Regions from separate parts of the Synechococcus sp. CS-603 genome, predicted to be linked through region 1. Evidence: riboswitches for the same ligand, from Rfam matches in the RefSeq annotation. Region 1 holds a riboswitch; each other region holds the start of a gene.
The links. Region 1 has a riboswitch for cobalamin ahead of ACXMDM_RS11455 (fatty acid desaturase). Riboswitches for the same ligand answer to the same signal wherever they lie in the genome.

Region 1 (3,265 bases):
CTTGGATGAGACAGTCGTTTCCATCACAATCCGCTGTCACCGCTAACGGTTCAGCCATCAAGGCCATCGTCGACCAGCAATAGGTCCATAGCATCGGAAACCCCGTAACCAAAAGTCCTGCAGAGGCTTCGAACTTCACCGAGCCGCTGCAAAAGGTCGGTTTGTATCTGCTCAGGTAAAGAGACAGTTATCTTCAATGCCCGCTCAAACATCCGCACCAGCGCATCGAAGTAGCCTTCATCTTCTAGGCCTACATCATGGCTGAATCCGGCAGCGCACTCACAGTAAAACACCATCAACTCGGCGAGGTTCTCCGGTTGATCGGCCGCCTTTTTGTAGTCCGAAATTGCTTTCTTGGCCTTGGCTACCGAAATGTCTTGATTCATCAAAATATCCGGCCGTAACCAGCGATTGATGGTGGCCTTGAAAGGCTGGAGTGCATCGCTACCAATGGAAAAATGTGCATGCAGTAACGCTTGGTTGTCTTTGCTTGCAGCGTAGAGATCGTGCACCAGACCAATCAATCTGGCCCGGTCAAGGTCGGCCAGTTTGGACTTGAGATCGCTCCAATGGGGCATCGTTTTCTAGGTGGCCATGCCAAAATTCTTTCAGACTATGAGCTCTGTCGGCCGGCGATGCCAACTCAGTACAGAGCCTGCTCAAGCGCTTAGAGCTGCCGGTGCTGTAGCGATACTTGAAGGAGTGTGCCGGCACCATGATGTTGAGACTGCTTCTGGGACGTGTCGTCCTGTCGTCTGGCTGGTTGGTCTGCGCTTTGGTGCCGATTGGCCGCGCCGAGGGGTGGAAGGCCTGCGCCTTCAATGACCAGCCGATCGGCTGTCGCGACACCCACTCCCCTGACGGCAGCGTGCGCATCCTCTGGAACGACGGCAAAACGATGACCTATCGCATCGAGAAGGAAGGCTTCCCCTATTCCACCCTGCAGGACACACTCGGTGGAGTCTGGGAGCGGCAGGTGTTCGTTCAAGGCAATGCCGTGTTCACCAACAAGGCGAATGGCAATCGGATTTTTGTGCCGTTGCGTCCAGAATCCAACTGACCATGAACGACCGCTAGGCGTTGATGAAGGCCTCATTGGTCGAGCCCAACGTTGAAGTCAACGGCTGCTCTGGCTAGCGCCACAGGGTCCAAACCCAGCGTATGAACACCGGCAGGCCCAGGTGGCTGCCGATGGGAACCCATACGGTCCAGAATGGGGGGGACGGTTTCAGCGGTTCACACCCTGAAGGAAACGAGGAAAGTCTGGTGGGAAGAGGGTTTTCGGGCCCTTTTCGAATCCAGCGCTGTCCCGCAGCTGTGATGGGGCTCCCTGACAGGACGACCCCTCAGTCAGAACGCTCGCCGTCGTTATCCCCCATCTCCACCGGCGCGGACCGGCTCCCACGATGACCAAACCTTCCAGTTCAAGGACCAAAGCCTCATGCCGCGCGGGCTTCCGCCCCGCTGAGATGTCCACTGTTCCTTAAACGCCCTGCCCCAAGGCCGACGCCCTGCCTGACCGTTCAGAGCGGTTGACGGCGATCCGCTCACGAATCTGCTCACGGCCTTCGTCTTCCCTTCCCCATTGCCCCCGCGCATGACCACCGACCACCGGCGGGCCGACTTCGTTCTGGCCCCTTATATCCGCAGTAGCAATCGCCGCGGCGCGCTGCAGATCCTCAGCGCCGTCGGGCCCTACTTATTGCTCTGGGCCCTGGCCATTCAGGCTGCGGGGCACGCCATCTGGGCGCTTCCGTTCATTTTGGTTCTGCTGGTTCTCTTCTCCCTGCGTTGCTTTTCATTGATGCATGACTGCGGCCACCAGTCGCTGTTTCGCAGCCGCCGGCTGAACCAGATCGGTGGCTTCCTGCTCGGATTGGTCAACGCCATTCCCCAGGTGGCCTGGTCGGCGGATCATGCCTTCCACCACCGCACCAATGGCGACTGGGAGCGTTACCGCGGCGTAGCTGACTTCCTCTCCAGCGAAGACTTCGCCCGGCTCGATTCAAAGCAGCAGCGGATCTATGGGCTATTGCGCCATCCTCTGATGGCCTTCCCCGGGGGCTTCTATTACCTCGCCATCCAACCGCGGCTGGCCCTGCTGCAGGCGATCGGCGCCGCCGTGCGCGCCCGGGCTATCCCCCGCACAGCCGAGTTCTGGGAGCAGCTGCTTAACAGCGTCTGTGTGATCGGCATTCTCATCCTGGCCGGCCAAGCCTGGGGTTACGGATTCGTGCTGGGGCTGTATGCCATCACGTTGGCCTTTGCCGCGATGCTGTTCATCTGGATCTTCTATGTGCAGCACATCTTCGAAGGGACCTATGCCCATCCCAGCGAGGGCTGGAGCAAGATGAAAGGGGCACTTGAAGGCACCAGTTACCTGCAGATGCCGGTGTTGTTGCGCTGGTTCACCGCCGACATCGGCTATCACAACATCCACCATCTCTCGGAAGGCATTCCGAACTACAACCTCAGAGCTGCCCATCTCGCCAACGCAGAGCTGCTGCGCGATGTGCCCACACTCCGATTGGGCGACATGCTCGCGTGCGGCAAATTCATCCTCTGGGATCGGGCCGCCCAGCGCTTGGTGCCGCTACCAGAGCAGGCCCATGCCATTTCATGAGCCTGCCTCACCATGCTCACGGTCTTGGGAACCTCGGTTTCTTGAGCAAAACAGCCTGTTGATCGGCCATGCCGCCTGGCAGGGCTACGGCGACAGCGGAGCCGGGATGCTGTTTTGTGAGCTCGCCAGTCCAGTTCCGCTGGAGCTGGACTGGCGCTACCAGAGCGTGACCTTCAGCCGGCAGTATCTGGGTCGCGATCAGGTGGCGGCTCGGCTGCGGCGCCATGGCCTGGGGCCTGAAGCCATCAACCCCAGCCTGGACGCCCTCAACACCTACGACCCAGCCCGGGAAGTGGTGGTGATGCTTTGTGGCCATGGCTGTGAGCTGATCGCCCTGCTCAGGAACCTGCGCACAGCACCGCCGGCCTGCTTTGAGCAAGTGGAGAGGCGCTGGTCAGAGTTCGCTTGCGCTATGCATTCCTAAGGCTTTCAGGGTTCGGGATGCTCTTCGCAGGGCATCCACAGCCTTCCCATGGGATGGGCGCCTTGACAACCGAGTTCACGGGCCTTGAGCAGGGCTTCTTCACGGGTGGGGTAGGCGAAAAAGTTGCCGCTGGGCTGGCCGTGATGGTGATGCACCTGGGCGGCTTCACCACCAAGCCGGAACGGTCCCATGCCCTCCATGCCGGTCCACCACACCCC
Region 2 (3,265 bases), 170 kb from region 1:
CATCGGCCGGGCTGTTGTTTCCCTCGGTCTTGAGCCGCGCCAGCAATTCGTCGTCCTTGGCTTCCAGCAGATTCACCTTGATGCCGGTCTCTTCGGTGAACTGTTTGTAAAGCTCTTTGTCCGTGTTGTAGTGCCGTCCGGAGTAGACATTCACCTCCTTCGTCTGCTGCGAGTCTTCCGATGGGGTGCAAGCGATCGTGGCGATTCCAAGGGCTCCGACTGTCGCAGCCACCAGCAGGGCGGAGAGGCCGCGATGCTTTGTCTTGGACTGGTCAACGTGGGTGGGCATGGGTGAGTTAGATGTGCATTAGTAGGGATGCTGGGGACCTGCATCCTCAGATTCAGACGCCGGCTTCGGCTCAGGCGTCAATTGGCTGAAGTTAGGGAACCCCATAAGCAACGGGCCGATCAATTAGGGCAGCTGAACGTAGCTTTTGCTACGGCTGATGGTCCGCCTGTGATTTCAAGGGAGGCGCGGCCCAAGCTCCCATAAAAAAACCCCGATCCAAAGATCGGGGGAAGTGATGGCTAAGCGCTCAGCGGGTGCGATTGGAGGAGCGGATCGGGATCGGAACAAGAGAAGGCTGCATCAGACCACCTCCGGAGTTGTCGTCATCGGAGTCGGTGGTGAGCCACAGGGCGAGGCCAAACAGGGCGAAGACGCCGGTCAAGAGCAGAAGTTCAGCCATGTCTCCGGCGTTTAGTCTCCAAAGAATAGCCAGGATCGGCGGCAAATTTGTTCCAATCGTTGCCAACCGAGGCCGGTTAACCGGCACCGACGGCCCGCAAGGCCTCGATCTGGGCCAGGGCGAGGACCCCGCCAGCGAGGCTGAGCAGTCCAGCGAGCCGCAGGGTCCAGACTGTGCCGAGCTTGCGCAGCACCCCATAACTGACGCCAACCACCAGGGTTGAGGCCAGGAAAGCACCCAGCCACCAGCTGTTGGCTCCACTGGCTTCATGGCCATGCAGCATGGCGTGAACGGCGACTGAACCCATCACCACCAGCCCGTAGAGGGTGGCGGGCGGGGCGCCGGCCTGGCGGCGGCTGCGCAGGATCAGCAGACCGAGCAGCGAGACAGCCAGGGCCGCGACCAGTTCCGCCAGGGGCAGCTGGCCACCGCTGAGGCCGAACAGGGAGCCCAACGCAGCGCCTGCCAGGGCATAGAGCAACAGCGTTGAGCTGATGAAGGAGGCCGAAGCCCCGACCCCGACCAGCAGCAGCAGGTGATCAAGCCCCAGCAGCGGATGGCTGAAGCCCGTTGCCAAACCGGCGCCAGCGATGGAGTGGGCGGAGGCAGGTACGGCCCCGATCAGACTCAGCCCCAGGCCGGCGCAGGCTGCCAGGCCGAGTTGCCGGCCAGAGGGAGACAGGAAGGAAGGTGTTGGCATGGTGGGTACGACCGGTCCGCGCCGGCGATGGGATGGAAAAGGGGCGAAACAGGGCGAGCGTTCTGACTGAGGACAGGATTCAAGGCCGAAGCTTTTGACCGGGTCCATCACAGCTGCGGGACAGTGCCGGACTGGAGTGGTCATCCCCCTGGGGAGATTGACCCGCACCGGACTTTCCTCGTTGCCTCCCCAGGCTGAATCCGGGGAACCACTGCATGGCAAGTATGGGGGCTGATCAGCCGAATCCCTTGCCGGCGTCCTTGGAAACACACGCCCGCAGCTGCTCACGCAATTTGGCGTGGTCGAGGTTTTTGCCGATCAGCACCAACTGGTTCTTGCGCTCACCAGGCCAGTCGCTGTCGTCGATCGAGAAACGCTTACCGGCCAGGTGGAACACATGGCGCCGCTCACTTTCCTTGAACCAGAGGATGCCTTTGGCGCGAAACACCCCGGGCGGCAGTTGATTGTCGAGAAAATTCTGAAATTTGCGCAAGCCAAAGGGGCCTTCTGCTGCAAACGACAGCGACGTGAAGCCTTCGATCGCCAGATGGTCTGACGGGTGTTCTGCGGGGTCTTCTGCAGCGTGGCTGGATTCGTGGTTATGGCCGTGGTCATGCCCGTGATCATGGTGATGCCCATGGTCATGGCCGTGATGCTCGTCGTGGCTGTGATCGTGCGCGGCTTCGGCGGCTTGCTCCTCCGCCATCCGGTCGGATTCGAACAACCCAACGCTGAGGAGCAAGGGCAGCGGAACTGCCCCCTTGATCGAACGCAGGATCCGAGCTTCCGGCTTGATCTCGAGAAGCTGCTGCTCCAACGCCAGCAAGCGCTCTTCCTCGACCAGATCTCCTTTGTTCAGCAAGAGGATGTCGCCGTAGACGATCTGGGCCCGACCCACCTCACTGTTCACCAGCTCGGCATCAAAATTCTCGGCATCGATCAAAGTGATGATCGAATCGAGTCGGGTGCTGTCACGCAGCTCACTTCCCAGGAAGGTCATGGCAACCGGTAAGGGGTCAGCCAGGCCTGTGGTTTCAACAACCAGATAATCGACGGGGTCAGGGCGCTGAAGGATCCGTTCAACGGCCTCAAGCAGCTCGCCATTGATCGAGCAACAGATGCAGCCATTGCTCAGCTCCACCGTGTCGTCGCCAGTGGAGATGATCAGATCGTTGTCGATGCCGATTTCGCCAAACTCATTGACCAGAACGGCGGTTTTGATCCCCTCCTGATTACTGAGGATGTGGATGAGCAAGGTGGTTTTACCAGCCCCAAGGAAACCGGTGAGGATGGTCACCGGCAGGCCCGTAACCAGCGCGTCGGTGCGATCAGGGGCTGGAGCAGTTGATGCCGTGGTGGTGCTGGTCATGGAGGGGAGGACGGCCCAAGGCCTGGTTCTGCGCACAGTCTGACGCCTTGAAACCAGCCTGATGCCCTGGAGCCGCCCCTTGGCGTGGATCAGCGCCGCCCGGCGGTTGGCCTGCTGGCTGCTTGCCGATCAGACACTTCGACTGGGATGGGCTGGCCGGTGGTGGAAGAAAAGAATGACTCCTGCTCTACATCGGTTTGCAGAAGGCCAGTAACGATGCCGGCATCGAAGGAGATGCGGCCGGGGCCCATCAGCAGGATCGCCAGGCTGCCTCCGAAATAGAGCACCACCAGCTCCATCAGATAGATGTTGAAGCCACTGGTGAGGATGTGGTGGTATCCCGCCACAGACATCGTGCCCACCAGGGCCAGGGCGCCGATGGGCGAGAGGAAGCCGAGGATCAAGAACCAGGAGCCGATCACCTCAGAGAGGCCGGCCACGTTGGCCATCAGGATTGGAAAGGGCAGGTGCAGTGGCTCCACATAGGCCGCCGCGAAGTTGGCGGGA
Region 3 (3,265 bases), 180 kb from region 1:
GCGAAGCTGTGTAGAGATCGTTTCCAGCTGATGTAGCCCGAACGGGCCTGTTGGGCCACGTGGATGTCTTCAACAATGGCCATCAACGTGAAGATGAAGCCATAGACATAAACCATCAACTCCAGCAGCAGCGGCGGCCAACGCAGCTTGCGCAGTACCCCGATCAGCTCGTGGATCGGCGTGGTCAGCAGCAGGAAGAGCATCGCACTGGTGGCCGCAAGCGAACGGGTCAGCAGCAACGAGGCCTGGTTGATTCCAAGCTTGCTGACATACAAGGTCCAGCCCCCCAGCGGATGGCCCAGGCCTTGCCAGACGTCGGCCTGGACGCTGGCGAAGTTCTCGCTTCCCACCAGGCCAAGCAGCAGGGCCGGCAGGCTGGCCACGGCAAAACCAAGGGGCAGCAGCAGGATCGGCAGGTAGAGGCGCGCTGGAATGGCGGCATGGCCCACGATCCAGACGCCAACCCACAACGTGAGCAGCAGCTGGATCGGGGCTGGAGCTACCAAGGCCAGCGCGAGCAGGATCCCCGAAAAGGCCAACTTCTGGCCCGGTGGCAACCCCCTGAGGCGATTGCCGTGGGCCAGGGCATCGAGGACGTGGCTCATAGAGCCGAAGGCTCATCCTTTGGCTTGGAGCACGTGGACTTGGAGACCGAATCGGTCTGGTTCCTGCCTTCGCTGCGGCCCCGATAGAGACCGATCACGTAGCCGATCACACCGGCTCCCAGGGCTGCCTGGCTGGAAAAGAGCAGGCTCTCGATCTCCGAGCTGGGCAGCTCGACGAGGGGCTCAAACCAGGCTTCATAGTTGGGCTGAAGCGTTTCGATCGCCTCCTGACCCTGGCCATCAGAGCCGGCATACTCACCGCGAACGAACAGCAAAGGAAAGATCGTCAGGGCCAGCACGCCGGCCACCAGCAGCCAGTTGTGCTGCGCCCGTTGTTGGGGTTTGGGGTTTGTCATGGTTTCAGGCCTTCTGGGCGAGCTGTTGGAGGGTGGTCAGTTCGCGTTGGCCGTAGTTCTGCAGCCAGTTCCAGACCAGCACTGTGAGCAGACCTTCGGTGATCGCAAGGGGCAGCTGGGTGATCGCGAAAATACTGCCGAACTTCAGGAATGAGGCGCTGAATCCACCACTGGCAGCGGGAAAGGCCAGGGCCAGCTGGCCGGCGGTGACCACATAGGTGGCGAGATCAGCCAGGGCCGCCGCTGCGAAGACGGCCAGGCGTGTGTTGCCGGTTGAATTGAGGCTGCGGAACACCAGCCAGGCCACCAGCGGACCAACGATCGCCATCGAAAACATGTTGGCGCCCAGGGTGGTAAGGCCGCCATGGGCCAGCAACAACGCCTGAAACAGCAGCACGACGGATCCGAGCACGGTCATCACCCAGGGACCGAACAAGATCGCCCCCAGCCCTGTTCCGGTGGGGTGGGAGCAACTGCCTGTCACCGAGGGCAGCTTCAGGGCGGAGAGCACGAAGGTGAAGGCGCCGGCCAGCGCCAGCAGCAGCTTCAATTCGGGATGCTCACGGGTGATTCGAGCCATCGAGCGCATCCCTATCAGCAGGAATGGCAGGGACACCAGCCACCAGAAGACGGCCCAAGAAAAAGGCAAAAACCCCTCAGCGATGTGCATCGCCTGGGCAGGTGCTGGAGAAAGCAAAACAATGGCGGCACTGAGTGCTGCCATGCCAAAAAGACTGGCCGACTTAGCCTTGAAAGTCGTCACACTGTGCCTCGCAGGTTAGACGGTTGGATTGTGCAAAACGGCAGGAATCCTGACTTATCGACTTGAAAACAAGCCAAATCACAGTTGCGGGACAGCGGCCGATTCGAACGGCACTTTCCCTGTTGCCTTCAGCGGCTGTTCCCCGCTGAAACCGTTTCGAATCTGATTATGAAGGTTGGTGGAACGGGCGGCCACGAAGGTTGATCGATCGTTGCCAGACCAATTTCATAGTTAAGACCGGGCGATCAAAACTGGAAGGTGGTTTTCACGAGCCCGCCAAGCTGGCGGAAGCTCTCACCCGAGGGTGTGTCCTGACCCAAAGGGCGGCTGAGGTAGAAGAGCGCTGGGGTCACCGAAATGTTGTCGGTGACTTGAACCTTGTACCACCACTCCCAAGCGAAATTGCCGTCGTTGGGGGTCTCGCCGCCCTGCAGGGCGGTGGCAAACACCGGTTGTCCCACGGCCATGCCGAGGGCATTGCCCTTAAAGAAGGCATCGCTCCACTGCAGCCCCACCATCCACGACTGACTGGTGGTCAACGCACCATCACTCTGATCGCTGTCGTAGGAGGTGGTGTTGATCCCCCAGCCAGCGCTGATCGAGGGAATCCAGCCGGAGTTGGCCGGTTGCCAGTAACCACTGAGGCCAACGGCATTGGTGCGACTGGCGGGGTTCTCCACCAGGGCTGCTGCGGTGAAAGGCGTGGCGCCAGGCACATCGACGCCGGCCTGTAGGTAGGAATAGATCGCGGCGAGGCCCCACTGCTCGGCGCCGTAACCGATCTGAACGGTGCCGGTGCCGGCGGAGGCGTTGGTGCCGATGCCACCCTCACTGGGATTGCCGAGGTTGCCGTTGGCCGCCACGTAGTTGGCGCTGACACTGAAGCCGTTGGACTGCCACCAGAGGCCGGCACCGGCACCGAGGTTTTTGTTGTAGGCCACCGGTGCCCCGTTGAGGGTGAGCACGTTCAAGACGGTGTCAGCTGGATAGACGCTGGGCCAAAGGGCGAGCATGTCTTCCTGGCCAACGCGGCCGCCAACGGTGGCGGTGAAGCCGGCGCCGAGTGGTGTCTGGTAGTAGAGCTTGTCGATGCCCACGGAATTGGGGCCGGAGTCTTCCTGGAAGGCCACTTCCAAGCCGGCGATGCCGCCGGTTGGTCCGGCGCCACCGAAGACCGAATCGCTGAAGTTGCCGGCCCGCAGGATCGAGCGCAGCAGGTCCTTGCCGGTGAAGCTGGTGTCAAGGCTGAGCTGCAGGTCGTAGCTGAAGGTGGTGGCCCCCACCTGGGCGCGGGCGGAGTCCACCTCGGCATTGGCGCTGCCGCTGAAGGCGTTGGCCCCCACCACAAAGGTGGCCAGGCCGCTGAGCTTGGTGGTGGTGGAGAACTGGCTGGCCTCCAGCTCGCCGACTTTGGCCTCCAGGCCATCGACCCGGCCCTTGAGCACGGCCAGTTCGGTTTCAAACTCCTTCATCAGCCTGCGCAGCTCATCGGTCACCTCGGTGATCCGATCCAGGCAGGCGTTGAGGAGGGCAGCGGCTTC

Region 2: it holds a riboswitch for cobalamin, as region 1 does, so the genes downstream of both, ACXMDM_RS10510 (HupE/UreJ family protein) here and ACXMDM_RS11455 (fatty acid desaturase) in region 1, are expected to answer to the same signal.
Region 3: it holds a riboswitch for cobalamin, as region 1 does, so the genes downstream of both, ACXMDM_RS10470 (energy-coupling factor ABC transporter permease) here and ACXMDM_RS11455 (fatty acid desaturase) in region 1, are expected to answer to the same signal.

The regions. Positions count from the first base shown of each region.
Region 1 covers NZ_OZ376778.1:2,169,655-2,172,919, forward strand. Annotated here, with positions in the region: gene ACXMDM_RS11445 (hypothetical protein) at 51-578, opposite strand; gene ACXMDM_RS11450 (hypothetical protein) at 764-1,060, shown strand; cobalamin riboswitch at 1,207-1,381, shown strand; gene ACXMDM_RS11455 (fatty acid desaturase) at 1,598-2,623, shown strand; gene ACXMDM_RS11460 (hypothetical protein) at 2,682-3,047, shown strand; gene ACXMDM_RS11465 (DUF3721 domain-containing protein) at 3,053-3,265, opposite strand, start outside.
Region 2 covers NZ_OZ376778.1:1,998,990-2,002,254, reverse strand. Annotated here, with positions in the region: gene ACXMDM_RS10520 (extracellular solute-binding protein) at 1-289, opposite strand, end outside; gene ACXMDM_RS10515 (hypothetical protein) at 537-689, opposite strand; gene ACXMDM_RS10510 (HupE/UreJ family protein) at 766-1,389, opposite strand; cobalamin riboswitch at 1,426-1,617, opposite strand; gene ACXMDM_RS10505 (CobW family GTP-binding protein) at 1,625-2,758, opposite strand; gene ACXMDM_RS10500 (DoxX family protein) at 2,848-3,265, opposite strand, start outside.
Region 3 covers NZ_OZ376778.1:1,994,016-1,997,280, reverse strand. Annotated here, with positions in the region: gene cbiQ (cobalt ECF transporter T component CbiQ) at 1-605, opposite strand, end outside; gene ACXMDM_RS10475 (energy-coupling factor ABC transporter substrate-binding protein) at 602-961, opposite strand; gene ACXMDM_RS10470 (energy-coupling factor ABC transporter permease) at 966-1,685, opposite strand; cobalamin riboswitch at 1,747-1,895, opposite strand; gene ACXMDM_RS10465 (iron uptake porin) at 1,970-3,265, opposite strand, start outside.